Regions from separate parts of the Pseudoalteromonas sp. PS1M3 genome, predicted to be linked through region 1. Evidence: predicted binding sites of a transcription regulator. Region 1 holds the regulator's gene; each other region holds the start of a gene.
What was found. The regulator sigma-54, encoded in region 1, starts transcription at its own class of promoters, with help from an activator protein. The targets are predictions, from matches to a motif close to GTTGGCACGNNNNTNGNNT.

Region 1 (5,401 bases):
ATTAATGCTGATAACATTCAGGTAGATATAAAATTACTAACGATGCAATCAGAGCAGCCTGTCATTGTTACAGGGCCCAATTTAAAAATCACCGGTAAAGGCTTAGAAGCCGATTTAAAAACCGAAGTGATAAAATTAATTAACCATACGCGAACTATTTATTATGACCAATAAACTATCAACACTCTTTATTATTCCAACATTTTTACTTGCATTAGGTACTAATGCCGCTGAACCAACAGCGCCAATTTCTGCAAATCAAATTTCGATTAGTGCGGATAAACAAGAGGGTCAACTAAAAGAAAACGTAGGTATCTTCGAAAAAAATGTTGAAATTATTCATGGCGACAGAAAAATTACCGCAGACCGCCTTGAGGTTCACAAGCGCGATGAGCTAGGCGACAACAAGCAATTGTTAATTGCCACAGGTACGCCTGCATATTTTGAAGAAAAACAAGCCGACGGCACAATAATGAGCGCCAGCGCTAATGAAGTTAGGTACGATGTTTCAACGCGTTTTTTAACATTAATTGGAGATGCAGAGATATCTCAAGCTGGGCAAAAAATGAATGCTAAAAGCATTACCTACGATATAGAACAGCAGCTTATTAGCGCCGAAAAAGATGAAAGCTCAACTGACCGTGTACACACTATCTTAGTGCCTGTGGAGCCTAAAAAAAATGACAAAGGCCAACCATGAGCACATTAAAAGCAGAGCTACTAGCCAAAAGCTACAAAGGCCGTGAAGTTGTAAAAAATGTGGGCTTAGAAGTTAAAGCTGGCAGTATTGTAGGCTTGCTTGGGCCAAACGGCGCAGGTAAAACAACAACCTTTTACATGATTGTAGGCTTAGTCCCTAGCGACAAAGGCAAAATATCTATCGATGATAACGATATTACGCTTTTACCTATGCACAGTCGTGCTAGATTAGGCATTGGCTACTTACCACAAGAGTCGTCTATATTTAGAAAATTAACAGTGTATCAAAACTTAATGGCTATTTTAGAAACTCGAAAGGAGCTCACTAAACAAGCCAGAGAAGATACATTGAATAATCTATTAGATGAATTTAGCATTCAACACATTCGCGACAGCAAAGGCATGGCATTATCGGGCGGAGAACGTCGCCGAGTGGAGATTGCACGTGCTTTAGCCGCAGATCCAAAGTTTATTTTGTTAGACGAACCATTTGCCGGTGTTGACCCTATCTCAGTATTAGATATTAAAAAAATTATTGAACACCTGAAAAACCGTGGGATTGGCGTATTAATAACAGACCACAATGTAAGAGAAACCCTTGATGTTTGCGAAAAAGCCTACATTGTTTCTCATGGGGAACTGATTGCTTCTGGTACCCCTGAACACGTATTAAATGATAAAACTGTACGCGATGTATATTTAGGCGAGCAATTTAGGCTGTAACATTTACGCCTTATTTATAAGCATCTGCTAGTATTAATTATAACAACTTAAAAGGATTGTTAGAGATACATGAGGCAATCACTACAGCTGCGCATGGGCCAGCAACTTACAATGACACCTCAGTTGCAACAAGCTATTCGCTTGCTGCAATTAAGCACATTGGATCTTCAGCAAGAAATACAAGAAGCGCTCGACAGCAACCCATTACTTGAGGTTGAGGAGCAAGACTATGCCGATGATCTTGCGGGCAAAAATGAGCAAAAAGCGGATAACGATGAAGTTACAGTAACCGTATCTGCAGATGAAGCCCCTAGCGAGTATGAACAAGACAGTGGTGAAGCGCTTGCTAAAGATACCGTAAGTGACGACATGGCAATGGACGTTAGCTGGGATGAGTACATGAGTGCAGCCCCTGCATCTTCTTCAGGACCAATGCCTGAAGATGAGTCTATATATCAGGGCGCATCAACTGAAACGCTTCACGAATACTTAATGTGGCAATTACAATTAACGCCATTTAGCCCTACAGATGAAGCCATTGCTATTGCTATTGTAGAAGCAGTGGATGATTCAGGCATACTGACACTCAGTTGCGAAGAGATTTTAGAGAGCTTTAATCAAGATAACGACGATGACGTTGAGGTTGAACTTGACGAAATAGAAGCGGTTTTAAAGCGCATTCAGCTATTTGACCCAGTGGGTATTGCGGCACGTAGCTTACAAGAGTGCTTGTGTATTCAGTTAAATCAATTTGATAAAGGCACGCCTTTTATTGATGAAACAAAAATGATTTTAACCGAGCACATTGATTTGTTAGCTGCTCGTGACTACCGTACATTAATGAAAAAAACGAAGCTCAAAGAAGATGAGCTTAAAGAAGTAATGACACTTATTCATACGCTCAACCCTAAGCCTGCAGACACAATAGTACGAGAAGAGTCTGAGTATGTAATACCTGATGTGTCAGTTAAAAAAATTAAAGGCCGCTGGATTGTAGAGTTAAACCCAGACAGCATGCCAAAAATTCGTGTAAACAGCCAATATGCAGCGATGTCGCGTACAGTTAAATCAAGCGGCGACAGTCAATTTATTCGCTCACATTTACAAGAAGCTAAATGGTTTATAAAAAGCTTAGAAAGTAGAAATGATACACTTTTAAAAGTAACTAACTGTATTGTTAAACAACAACAGGGCTTTTTTGAACACGGGCCAGAAGCCATGAAACCGATGGTTTTAAATGATGTTGCCGAAATGGTAGAAATGCACGAATCAACAATTTCGCGCGTAACTACGCAAAAGTATATGCACACACCGCGTGGAATATTTGAGCTTAAATACTTTTTCTCAAGCCACGTAAGTACCGAAAATGGTGGAGAATGTTCATCTACGGCAATACGTGCACTTATTAAAAAATTAATCGCAGCAGAAAACTCAGCAAAACCATTGAGTGATAGCAAAATTGCGGATATATTGGCTGAGCAAGGAATTAAAGTAGCGAGACGTACAATCGCAAAATATCGCGAATCTCTTGCTATTCCACCGTCAAATCAGCGAAAGAGCCTGATCTAAGACGCTAAACAAAGAGGGTAATGCTTATGCAACTAAATTTAACTGGTCGTCATGTAGAACTAACTGATTCATTAAGAGACTATATAAATACCAAATTTGCGAAGCTAGAAAGGCACTCTGATCATATTAATAATGTTCATGTCATTCTTGATATAGAAAAATTAAATCAAAAAGCAGAAGCAACTATTCATGTAAGTGGTGCTGAATTATTCGCATCCACTGAACATCAAGATATGTATGCAGCTATTGATTCATTGATTGACAAGCTTGACCGTCAAGTAATTAAACACAAAGAGAAGCTTGCTCGACACTAATATGATGAAATTAAGTTCACTTATATGCCAGGACTGCAGTAAAGCTGCGGTCCTTTTTAATAGTAAAAAAAGAATTTTAGAGTTTATTAGCGAGCTGGCTCACGATAAATTACCGTATTTATCTCAACAGGATATTTTGGGCGCTTTATTAACCCGCGAAAAGCTAGGCAGCACAGGGATAGGAAGAGGTATTGCTATTCCACATGGCCGAATGAGCGGCGCACAAGAACCTTTAGCATTGGTGTTAGTAAGTGAAACACCGATTAATTTTGATGCTATAGACAACCGCCCTGTTGATATTTTTGTTGCACTCATCGTACCTGAAGGCGATAACCAACAGCATTTAAAGACGCTAGCAACGATAGCTGATAAACTAAAAAATAAAGAATTTTGTAAGCAGCTTCGCTGTGCTAAATCGGATGCTGAGTTGTATCAAATTATTGTTGACCAATCGTAACAAATTTAAAGGGTGATTAATGGAGTTGATTATCATAAGTGGCCGTTCTGGTTCTGGTAAGTCGGTTGCTTTACGCGTTGTTGAAGATCTAGGTTATTATTGCGTAGATAACATTCCAGTAAATTTATTACCTTCTTTGGTAAGAAGCGTTTCTGATAACTACGATAAAATTGCCGTTAGTATAGATGTGCGAAATTTACCAAAAGAGCAAGATGAATTTAATCACATCATCGAATACTTACCGGGTTTTACAAAACCAACGCTGTTCTACTTAGACAGTGAAGATCAAACCCTTATTAAACGCTTTTCTGAAACCAGACGCTTACACCCTTTATCAATAGATTCACTTCCGCTTGATTTAGCCATAAAAAAAGAAAAAGAACTTCTCGATGTGCTAATTACGCGCGCCGATTACATGATCGATACCAGTGAGCTAAGCGTTCATCAACTTGCTGAATCAATTCGCGAAAAAATATTAGGTAAAAAAGACAAGCAGCTAATTGTTACATTTGAATCTTTTGGTTTTAAACATGGCATTCCTAAAGAAGCAGATTACGTATTTGATGCGCGTTTTTTACCTAACCCGCATTGGGAGCCTGAACTAAAACCACTTAATGGCCTAGACCAACCAGTAAAAGATTATTTGGCTAGCCACAGCATAGTTCAAAAATTTACATGGCAAATACAAACCTTTGTACAAACTTGGCTACCACACCTAGAGCGAAATAACAGAAGCTATTTAACTATTGCGATTGGCTGTACTGGCGGGCAACATCGCTCTGTATATTTAGCGCAAACAATTGGCGAAAGCTTTGCAGTTACGCATCCCAATGTAAAAATACGTCACCGAGAACAAGAAAAGTAATTTTACAAAACTAATAACCTGTTCAGCTTTGATAGAGTAATGTATGCGTATAGAAGACACTTTTTTAATACAAAATAAATTAGGACTGCATGCCAGAGCCGCAACTGTATTAGCCCAACTCGCTGTAAAATTTGATGCTTCAATCACCTTATTTCAAGATGATAAAGAAGCTGCTGGTGATAGTGTATTAGCACTGATGCTACTTGAAAGTAGCCAAGGTAAAGAAGTTAAAGTGGTATGTGAAGGGCCTGATGCAGAGCAAGCTTTAAATGCCATTGGAGAACTTATTTCGCAACGATTTAACGAACAAGAGTAACGTTAATTTTTAACATTTAAATAAAATAACTATAATCAAAATAACTGGCTGCTAGGTCGTACTCCCCCACCCACTAGGTAACAGTTACAGTATAAATAAAGGACGCCAATGCCCGAAGCTTTTGAACAAGACTACCCACTACAACAACTAAAACAAGTGACCAAGTCACTTAATAGTGGTCAGTTTGTTCAAGTTAGGCGCATGCTCGCAAAAACAGCGCCATGTGATACTGCGTTATTATTAGAATCATCTCCACACAAAATTCGTCGCTTGCTATGGCAGTTAGTTGATCCTGATGTTCAAGGTGATGTACTCGAAGAATTATCAGAAGACGTGCGCCTGGGTATTATTGCCCAAATGGAGCCTGAGCACATTGCTGCTGCCACTGAAGACATGGGTCACGATGACCTAGGTGAAGTATTACGTAGTTTGCCTGACACCGTTTACCAAGACGTTGT
Region 2 (5,401 bases), 1.4 Mb from region 1:
CATATCCAAACGCTGAAATGCTCTGAGTGCTTGTACTATTTGTTCAATAATACTACGCACTTGGGTAATTTCTGGATGCGGCACATCATGCTTCCAATCACTCAATGTTTGCCCGTCCATGTATTCGCAAATATGATATAAAAATCGGCTTTGCGATTGCGTATTTAAAACCTTCATTACATTGGGATGATTAATACGCTGCCCTACCCAGCCTTCTCTTATAAAGCCTTGTAGGTAGTGCACATCGTCTTCAAAATTTACCGAAGGCGCTTTTAATACAACCGGCGGCGTATCGGGTGTTTGTTGCACTAAATAAATATGCGAGCGGCTACTAGCGTGTAATTCACGGATAACAGTAAAGTCATCAATTTTTTGGCCAACTTTTAACGGTGGCGGAATTTTTCGCCTAGTTAAAGAGTGATATAACTCGTCTAAATTTTGTTTTGCAATACTATTAACTTTTACAAGTAAGCAGCTTACGTTGTCGTCACTGCCTCTTGCTATGGCAAGCTCTGTGACTGCTTTTGCTGCGTGCTCTAAATTAGTATGCTCATCAATTAGCTTTTGTATATCACTGTATGGCAACACATCGTGTACACCATCGCAGGTAAGTATATAAATATCATCAGCTTTAAGTTCAACTTCGTATACATCAATTTCTTGATGAAGCTGCGCGCCTAAAGCTCGCGTTAGAGTATCGTTTACTTTATGGTCGCGTGTTATCGCCTCCATACTTTTTGCACGTAACCGCGTAATTCGGGTATCACCTAAATGAAAAATATAACCCGTGGCCGATTTTAAAATAAGCGCTGTAAACGTGGTCATCCAATCTGCTTGGCGCTGGCCAAGGTGATTGTAGTTAACCGATTGCGAATAAAGCCACTGATTTAAACTGGCCAATACCTTAGATACCGACTTTTTAACGGCCCAACTTGGTGGTGTATTTAAATACTCATTTATAAAGTGCGTTACCGATAACTGCGACGCTTGTTTAGCATTTCTTGCTGATGAACACCCATCGGCCAAGCAGGCAATAACCCCTTTTGACTCTTTTTCTTGCGCTTGAGTATTAAGAGCAGCAAACGCATCTTGGTTTTCGGTTTTTATACCTTTGCTACTGTGCCCACCAAACTCAACGTTAAGTTCGTTTGTAAGTGCGCTGGCTTTTTGGGTTTCATCAAACATATGTATGCCTTAAGTCACAGAAATAAGTTCAACGGTGCCATCTTCGTTTACTTCTGTGATGTGGCCATCGGGTTCTTTCATGAAAAGTAATGCACCTAAGCCTAATAATGCACTTGCCGCAATAATCATAAAGAATGTTTGGTAATCAACTAATGAGAGCGCCGTTAAATACACGACAGCTCCTACATTGCCGTAGGCGCCCGTCATACCTGCAATTTGACCCGTTAAACGGCGTTTAATAAGTGGCACAGCGGCAAATACAGCGCCTTCCCCCGCTTGCACAAAAAACGAACACGCCATGGCAGCAGCAACTGCAAGCCAAAGCGGCCAACTAGCGTCAACTAAGCCCATAACAAAATAACCTACAGCTAAGCCTGTGGTAAGTACAATAAGTGTTTTACGACGACCCATTCTATCTGAGATCCAACCACCACCCGGGCGAGAAGCTAAATTCATGAACGCATACGCTGATGCAAGTAAGCCTGCGTATACCATATCAAGGCCAAACACCTCACTAAAAAATAATGGCAACATAGATACAACGGCAAGCTCTGAGCCAAACGTTGTAAAATAAAGAATATTTAAAACTGCAACTTGTTTAAATTCGTAACGGTGTGATTCAGGAACAGGTTGCTTAAAAATATGGCCGTTTATGTCGTACGTTTTATAAACTTCGTAAAGATAAAGCAGCACCAAAAATACATATGTACCAATAACAAAATTTTCAGAAAGTAAATTTGCACCAGTAGGAGAAAGCTTCCAAGTAAGTAGTGCTAAAGCACCGTACATAGGTAGCTTCATTATAAGAAGTAGTACAAAGTCGCCTTTGCTGGTTACTTCCATTGCTCCTACTTTTTTTGGTTTAAAGTAAGTGCCACCTTTTGGCGTGTCAGTTACGCTGATGTACCAAATAACACCAAAAATGACACTTAATACACCGGTTAGGCCTATCGCATAACGCCAGCCATCGTCACCGCCAAACATAAGCGCTAATACAGGCAATAGCATTGCAGCAGCTGCCGAGCCAAAGTTACCCCAGCCACCGTAAATACCTTCTGCTGTACCCAACTCGTTTGCCGGGAACCACTCGCTCACCATGCGAATGCCCACAACAAAACCCGCACCAATAAAGCCAAGTGCAAAACGCGCGATAGCGGCTTGCTCAAACGTGGTGGCCATCGCAAACATAAAACATGGGATGCTACATAAAATCAGTAATGATGCATAAACGATGCGAGGCCCAAATTTATCAGTTAACATGCCCACAACCACGCGAGCAGGAATGGTTAGTGCCACATTTAAAATAAGCAGCGTTTTTACTTGTGCCATAGTAATACCTAGCGAACCCGCTATAGCGCCTAATAATGGCGCATGGTTAAACCAGACAAAAAATGAGATAAAAAACACCATCCAGCTTAAATGCAATATTTTCATTTTTCCGCTAAACGATATGAGATTAAACCCAGTACTCGGTTGCATGTTATTTTTCCTTAGTTACGTTTGTAGTTATTTATAGCAGTTACTACTTTGTTATTAATTACACTGCTATATTTGTTAATTTCACGTTAACCATGCTGAGCAATTAGTGAGCCAATAATTTATTTATTTAAAAATCATTAACTTATGTTTTTTCTAATTCGTTATAATTTTCATTTGCACTGTTAAGGTAATCAAAGTGAGCACTAACAGTGCAATTACTTTTAACCGCGTTCTTGCCCACATATTCTAAAAATTGCTATTGTGTATAAAAATAATGAGAAGCCGCTAATGACTAAACCAGCCCTGACTTACCAACAACAACTACGTTACTCGCGCCACATAATGCTTCCTAAATTAGATATAGAGGGACAAGAAAAAATATGGCAATCTCATGCGCTTATAGTCGGTTTAGGTGGTTTGGGCTGCCCCGTTGCTCAGTACTTAGTTGCCTCCGGTGTGGGTACGTTAACGCTTGTAGATAACGACGTGGTTGATGCTACTAACTTGCAAAGGCAGGTGCTTTATAAACAAACAGATGTAGGGTACTTAAAAACTCACGCCGCCAAAGCGCAGTTAACTAGCTTAAATGATGAAATAGATATACATACAATCGATGTATTTTTAGATGAAAAGTCAAAGCTTGACGAGCTATTAAAAAATATTGATATAGTCATTGATTGCTCTGATAACTTAACTACACGTAATGTATTAAACACAGCCTGTTATAAAACAAAAACCCCACTAGTATCGGGCGCTGCAATTAGAATGGAAGGCCAAGTTGCCTGTTTTACAATGCAAGAAAATAGCCACTGTTATGAGTGTTTATCGCAGTTTATGTCTGATCAAACACAAAGCTGCTCAGAATCAGGCGTGCTATCGCCCATTGTAGGATTAATTGGCAGTATTCAGGCCACTGAAGCGTTAAAAATGCTTGCTGGATTACCAAGCGGGTTGAGCGAACATTTACTGCTGGTTGATGGTTTAAGTATGGAGTTTAGTCGCTTTAAAATCACAAAAAACAGTCATTGTGCTACGTGCAGCTAAAACCCACTTTACATTACTCTAGATTATGAATAGTCGTATAAAGTGTATCGCCTACTTTATAGTTTTTTTGATCCCATACTCTTGGTGAAAGTAAGCAATACAAGCTTTGCCCGTCTACATCTAGCGTAAGTTGCCATGTTTTATCTATAAGTTCTGCACTGTGTAGCGTACATATTAAAACATTGCTGTTATTTGTGTTTAATGGCGTTTCTGCACTTACCGATATTTGCTCACACTCTAATATAAGTTTATTTCCTTGCTCTACAGCGCTGGGTAATGCAAATAGCTGCTGCTCGCTTTTGTGGAGTTTAAGCAAATACACACCGTATTTTTCATCAAATGTAATGATTTGAAAGTTAATTAAGCTCAGCGGTGCTTGTTTATTATTAGCGTAAATAGCTTTAGCCACCTGCGCACTCGGGCCATGGTTAATTACTTTACCGTTATTAAGCTGCACCAGGGTATCGCAACAAAACAATAGTTCTTTTAACGAGTGGCTCACTATAATAAATTTAATAGTAAACGTTTCCGCCAATTCACTTAATGTTGAGAGTGTTTTAAAGCGCAGCGGCCAATCAAGAGCGCTAAATGGCTCATCTAAAATAATTAATTTTTGACCTGCCAACAACGTCCGTGCAAACACCACCCGTTGGCGCTCCCCGCCAGACAAGCTTTGAACGTTGCGTTTAAGTAAGGGGTGTAACTCAAGTGCATCAATAACTTTTTGTTCAGTTAAGTCAGTTTGCCTATTAAAACAATGCTTTTGTGTAAACGCTAAATTACCTGCTACATCCAAATGCGGAAATAATGGGCAGGACTGAACTTGCAACGTAACACCGCGTTGCTCAGTTGGTAAATGATGTACCGATTTATTATTTATATAAACACTCTGCTCACCTTCAAGGCCACTAATACAACGTAGCAAGGTGGACTTACCCGAGCCCGATGGACCAAAAATTCCCGCAATAGTAAAAGATTCAAGGTGAAGGTTTATGTCTAAATCAAAGCTGTTTAGCGATTTATAAAGGGCTAACTTAATCATATTATTGCTTAACCCCCACTATGCTTTTATTAAATTTAAATAACAGCACTAAACACGCAAATGAAATAGCCAGTAAAATAAGCGAAAGCTGATGCGCCGCTGCATAGTTTAACGACTCTACATGGTCGTACAAAGCAATAGAAACAACCTGTGTTTCTCCTTGTATATTGCCACCAATCATCAGCACTAAGCCAAACTCCCCGAGTGTATGCGCAAACCCCAGTGCAAATGCACTACCAATACTAGGTTTTAACAACGGCAATATTAAGTAAAAAAAACGCTTAAAGTGGCTCAAACCCAAGGCAATTGCAGCCTCGTTATAGGTGTGGTTAATCTGCTTAAACCCTGCCACTAAGGGTTGCATTACAAACGGCAAAGAATAAAAAAGCGAACCAATAACAACACCCTGAAAACTAAACGCAAGTTGGGTGCCTGTTAGCCAAAACCAAAATTGCCCAAAAGCATGTGTGGGCGAAAATAAAACCAGTAGATAAAAACCAAGTAAGGTCGGTGGCAATACTAACGGCATTGCAATAAGCGCTTCTAAAAACGGTTTAAATTTACCTTTGTACCCCGCTAGTTTGTATGCAACAGGAATACAAAAAACAAGCAGCAACACAGCCGTTATAAAAGCTAACTTTACCGTCAGCC
Region 3 (5,401 bases), 1.2 Mb from region 1:
AAAATAGACTATGCTTTTACTGTGCACTCGAACGACTACCCGCAAGCACTTGAGTTACTAACCGAGCAAAAGGTGTCTTTAGGTGCTGAAAATATAATCGGGCTAACAACCATTGCAAAAGTATCTGCTGTTGGTATGGGAATGAAATCGCACTGGGGTGTTGCTAGTTTATTTTTTGATGCCTTAGCAAATGAAAATATTAATGTAGTTTTAGTGTCTACATCAGAGATTAAAATTTCAGTTTTAATAGATGAAAAGTACCTCGAACTGGCTGTTCGTGCATTACATAAAGTATTTTTAACGGAAAGTAGATAGATAGTGAGTTTTTACTTACTTTTTAGTCTATTTTTCATTAATATGGATAAGCGGAATCTTATAATTTTTATTGGAACATGGGAGCAAGAGAATGCTAATACTAACTCGTAGAGTAGGTGAAACCCTTATGATCGGTGACGAAGTAACAGTGACCGTTTTAGGAGTTAAAGGAAATCAAGTTCGAATTGGTGTAAATGCACCAAAAGACGTTTCAGTGCATCGTGAAGAGATTTACATGCGTATACAAGCTGAAAAGTCTAACCCTAATCCGGGCAATGCTTAATCAACACGTATACTTAACTAAATAATTTATTTAGCTAAGCCAAAAAGCCACTCATTGAGTGGCTTTTTTGTTTATAAAGTCGAGCATTTCATCTGTGACTATTTGCTTAGAGATATATTGCATGTTGTTTTTATTTTTTATCAATAAGCCCTGTGGTGTTTCGATTACTTCAGTGATGTCTTGCCAAGCGAGCTGGTAGCTTTTGTAATGGTTTGCCGATTTAATGCCTTCATCATCAAAAGTGAGCGTAACCTCTGAGCCTGATGCTCTGCTAAACATTTGTCTGGTTACCCACCATGGCCTGCGATAATAAAAAGCAACGCATTCGAGTACAGCAACCATGATCAAAAATGTTCCTAAATAATGATCAGCTAAACCGTAGATGCTAAATAAACCAAGTGAAACTAACAGTACCAGTAAAAAATACTTAGGCTGAGCGCGTTTACTGTAAGGAAGTGACTCGTCAAAGCATTCATAAAAGTAGGGTTTATCAAGTGTGTAGGTTGTTGAAAATGACATAGTGCCTTGCTTTAAAAATCGTTTTGTATATTTTAGCAAGTTCGCTTATAAATGAGCAGCATTATAATGCGTGCATTTATTTCGGGCACAAAAAAACGGCCTGGAGGCCGTTTTTTTAATATAATAACTATTAACAGTTAGTTTCTTCAGCGTTTACGCCTTCTTTTACTTCTTCACACGTATCTTCAACAGAGTTTTGTACATCTGTTACTACTTCATCAATACGTTCACCGGCTTCTTCTGCGTTGTTATCTTGGCAACCCATGATGAAAAAACTTGCGAAAAGACCAATTAATGCTGCTTTTAAAGTTGTAGAGTTCATAATGTAATTCCTTGTAAATAAATAAAATTGTAGTGTTAGTTGAGTATATGCCTACCTGGGCGATTTACCACGCAGCGCACCTGAAACTAACGAAATAACTAAAAGTACTATAAAAATAAAGAATATAATTTTTGCTATACCAGCTGCGGCACCCGCGATGCCACCAAAACCTAACACTGCAGCGATTAAAGCAATAACTAAAAATGTGATTGTCCAGCGTAACATTGTTTTCTCCTTGGTTATCAAATTTGTACACAATAGTTAATGCTAGTTGCGTGCCATGATGTATTTTTGTTTAATATCAGTTGTTTATGTGTTTTCTCTGTGTTTTTGAGTTTGCTTGATTGGTAACTTTTACGTTGGGTTGTGTAACTTATTCACACACAAAAATATATCGCCACTGAAAAGCTATGTTTGGTAAGACCAATTAACAAATTTTATTTTCTCTATATTTTATGAGTTACAGTAGGCTTAGTAGAGTACGTAAAAATAGGCTTTGTTTAAACTTTACCTATAGCTTATAGATATAGTGAGTATTTTTTCTGTGTATTATGGGGTGTTGATGAGTAAGGGTTTTTACTGTGGTTAATAAATTTGGTTATATGTTATTTTTATTTTAATTGGTTTTACCAATTTACAATGGCTAGACAAAGGTATTTGTTTTGTTATTATCTAGTGAATAAATATTTAACTAAATCGATTTTTTATTTTTCGATATGGGTTTCAAGGGGAGAAGAATGGATATAGGTGCTGTACTTGCAACTGCTGGTAGCTTAATGCTGACAGGAATGGTTGGGGTGTTTGTCTTTCTTTCAATATTAATTGGCGCAGTTACAATTATGTCTAACTTGGTGGCGCGTTTTAGCCCTGCTGACGTTGCGGCTCCAGTTAAATCGCCATCATTTAAATCTCAAGGTGTGCCAAATGAGCACATCGCTGCTATTAGTGCTGCCATTGCTCAGTACAAATCAAATAACAAATAAGGGGCTCACACATGGCTAAATTAAAATTAACAGAATTGGTTCTACGTGACGCTCATCAGTCATTACTTGCCACTCGTATGCGTTTAGACGACATGCTACCGATTGCCAGCAAACTAGATGATGCAGGTTATTGGTCAATTGAGTCGTGGGGCGGGGCAACATTTGATTCGTGTATTCGCTATTTAGGTGAAGATCCATGGGAACGTATTCGTGCGCTAAAAAAAGCGATGCCAAACACTAAACAGCAAATGCTATTACGCGGTCAAAACTTATTAGGTTACCGCCATTATGCTGATGATGTAGTTGAAAAGTTTGTAGAGCGCGCACATAAAAATGGCGTTGACGTGTTCCGTATTTTTGATGCAATGAATGATGTGCGTAACTTAGAAACTGCGATTAAAGCGGCTGTAAAAGTAGGTGCTCATGCTCAAGGTACTATTTCGTACACGGTAAGCCCTGTTCATACACTTGATATGTGGCTAACTTTAGCTAAGCAACTAGAAGAGCTTGGCTGTCATTCAATTTGTATTAAAGATATGGCGGGTTTATTAAAACCGTACGATGCAGAAGAGCTTATAAAAGCGCTTAAAGAAACGGTGTCTATTCCAATCGCTATGCAGTGCCATGCTACAACAGGTTTAAGCACCGCTACATATCAAAAAGCTATTGATGCCGGTATTGATATGCTTGATACCGCTATTTCTTCTATGAGTATGACTTACGGTCACTCAGCAACAGAAACAATTGTAGCGATTGTTGAAGGTACCGCACGCGATACCGAACTCGATTTAAACCAACTTGAAGAAATTGCTGCTTACTTTAGAGATGTACGTAAAAAATACGCTGCATTCGAAGGTAGCCTTAAAGGGGTTGATGGACGAATCTTATTGGCTCAAGTACCAGGTGGCATGTTAACTAACATGGAAAACCAGCTTAAAGAGCAAGGTGCAGCCGATAAGCTTAACGAAGTGTTACTTGAAATACCGCGTGTACGCGAAGATTTAGGCTTTATTCCACTTGTTACGCCAACGTCGCAAATTGTAGGTACGCAGGCAGTACTTAACGTATTAACCGGTGAGCGTTACAAAACAATCACAAAAGAAACCGCAGGTGTATTAAAAGGTGAGTACGGTTTAACTCCAGCTCCAATGAATAAAGAGCTACAAGAGCGAGTACTTGATGGTAGCGACGTTATTACGTGTCGCCCAGCTGACAATATTGCGCCTGAACTTGAAACGCTTGAAGCAGAGCTATTAAAAGAAGCGCAAGAACAAGGTTTAACACTCGCTGATGATAAAATTGACGACGTACTTACTTATGCACTGTTTCCGCAAGTTGGTTTGAAGTTTATCAAAAACCGCAATAACCCAGATGCGTTCGAACCAGTCCCTAGCGTAGAAGATAATTCAAGTAAGTCACCAGCTAAGGTGTCAGCCAAAGGTAACAATGTTAAGGCTGAGCAATATAGCGTTAAGGTAGACGGTAAGGTTTACGACGTTGTAGTAGCGCAAGGCGGTGAGCTTAAAGAGGTAACGTTAAAAGATTCTGAGCACTTACCTCAGTCTGCTTCAGTGGCTTCGGGTGAAACGTTAAATGCACCTTTAGCAGGTAATATTTTTAAAATAAAAGTAAAAGCCGGCCAAGTTGTAAACGAAGGTGATGTTGTTGTGATTATGGAAGCCATGAAAATGGAGACTGAAGTTCGCGCAATGCATACTGGTACCATTGCTGAAGTGCTTGTGTCTGAGGGTGACTCAGTGACCACGGGCGACGCAATTATTGCGCTGGCTTAAGGAGTAAATGTAAATGGAAGGTCTTTTAAACCTTTGGCAGGCTACTGGTCTTGCTAACTTTACGTTTCCTGGTTTGGTGATGATTGCAGTAGGCTGTTTGTTATTGTTTTTAGCGATATCTAAAAACTTTGAGCCACTGCTTTTATTACCAATTGGCTTTGGCGCGATATTAACTAATATTCCGGTTGCTGGACTATCAGACCCTGGTGGGCTTTTGTACTCAGTTTACTATGTGGGTATAGATACCGGTATTTTTCCACTATTAATATTTATGGGGGTTGGTGCACTAACTGACTTTAGTGCGTTAATAGCAAACCCTCGTATGTTATTACTGGGAGCTGCGGCTCAGTTTGGTATTTTTGCGACCTTATTTGGCGCAATTCTACTTAACTTTATTCCGGGTTTTGAGTTTACCCTTCAAGATGCATCGGCTATTGCTATTATTGGTGGCGCTGACGGCCCAACGGCAATATTTTTAGCCTCAAAATTAGCGCCTGATTTATTAGGTGCCATTGCGGTAGCTGCTTATTCATACATGGCGCTAGTTCCAATTATTCAGCCTCCTATTATGCGTGCACTCACAACACCAGAAGAGCGCCAAATTAAAATGCCTGAGCTACGTAAAGTATCTAAAAAGGAAAAAATTATTTTTCCACTTATGGTACTTACTGCAACAGCCATGTTTTTACCAGCGGCAATACCGCTAGTAGGTATGTTCTGTTTGGGTAACTTAATGCGTGAGTCGGGTGTTGTTGACCGCTTAAGCAACAGTGCGCAAAACGAAATTATCAATATAACAACTATATTTTTAGGATTAGCGGTTGGCTCTAAGCTCGCTGCAGATGACTTTTTGACAGTAGAGACTATTGGTATTTTAGTGCTGGGTGCGCTTGCTTTTGGTATTGGTACAGCATCAGGTGTGTTTATGGCTAAAGGCTTAAATAAAATATCAAAAACCCCTATCAACCCGTTAATTGGTGCCGCTGGTGTGTCAGCCGTTCCTATGGCTGCGCGTGTAGTTAATAAAGTAGGGCTTGAAAATAACCCACATAACTTTTTACTTATGCATGCAATGGGCCCTAATGTGGCGGGCGTATTAGGCAGTGCTGTTGCTGCAGGTATTTTGTTGGCACTTGTTGGCTAAATTGAGATTTAATTTCAACCAACCATTGAGCGCAGTTTACTG

Region 2: the regulator sigma-54 is predicted to act here: its motif matches at 2,762-2,780, upstream of PS1M3_RS09165 (NarK family nitrate/nitrite MFS transporter).
Region 3: the regulator sigma-54 is predicted to act here: its motif matches at 1,704-1,722, upstream of PS1M3_RS13635 (DUF1328 family protein).

What each region holds. Positions count from the first base shown of each region.
Region 1 is NZ_AP022624.1:540,524-545,924, reverse strand. Features, by position in the region: gene lptC (LPS export ABC transporter periplasmic protein LptC) at 1-174, shown strand, start outside; gene lptA (lipopolysaccharide transport periplasmic protein LptA) at 164-700, shown strand; gene lptB (LPS export ABC transporter ATP-binding protein) at 697-1,422, shown strand; gene PS1M3_RS02530 (RNA polymerase factor sigma-54) at 1,492-2,991, shown strand; gene hpf (ribosome hibernation promoting factor) at 3,018-3,305, shown strand; gene ptsN (PTS IIA-like nitrogen regulatory protein PtsN) at 3,310-3,762, shown strand; gene rapZ (RNase adapter RapZ) at 3,782-4,627, shown strand; gene PS1M3_RS02510 (HPr family phosphocarrier protein) at 4,671-4,943, shown strand; gene mgtE (magnesium transporter) at 5,052-5,401, shown strand, end outside.
Region 2 is NZ_AP022624.1:1,990,039-1,995,439, forward strand. Features, by position in the region: gene PS1M3_RS09160 (bifunctional protein-serine/threonine kinase/phosphatase) at 1-1,185, opposite strand, end outside; gene PS1M3_RS09165 (NarK family nitrate/nitrite MFS transporter) at 1,195-2,664, opposite strand; gene PS1M3_RS09170 (molybdopterin-synthase adenylyltransferase MoeB) at 2,953-3,708, shown strand; gene PS1M3_RS09175 (ATP-binding cassette domain-containing protein) at 3,722-4,750, opposite strand; gene modB (molybdate ABC transporter permease subunit) at 4,752-5,401, opposite strand, start outside.
Region 3 is NZ_AP022624.1:2,922,941-2,928,341, reverse strand. Features, by position in the region: gene PS1M3_RS13655 (aspartate kinase) at 1-315, shown strand, start outside; gene csrA (carbon storage regulator CsrA) at 407-598, shown strand; gene PS1M3_RS13645 (YcxB family protein) at 650-1,117, opposite strand; gene PS1M3_RS13640 (hypothetical protein) at 1,248-1,439, opposite strand; gene PS1M3_RS13635 (DUF1328 family protein) at 1,491-1,664, opposite strand; gene PS1M3_RS13630 (OadG family protein) at 2,177-2,422, shown strand; gene oadA (sodium-extruding oxaloacetate decarboxylase subunit alpha) at 2,434-4,215, shown strand; gene PS1M3_RS13620 (sodium ion-translocating decarboxylase subunit beta) at 4,229-5,359, shown strand.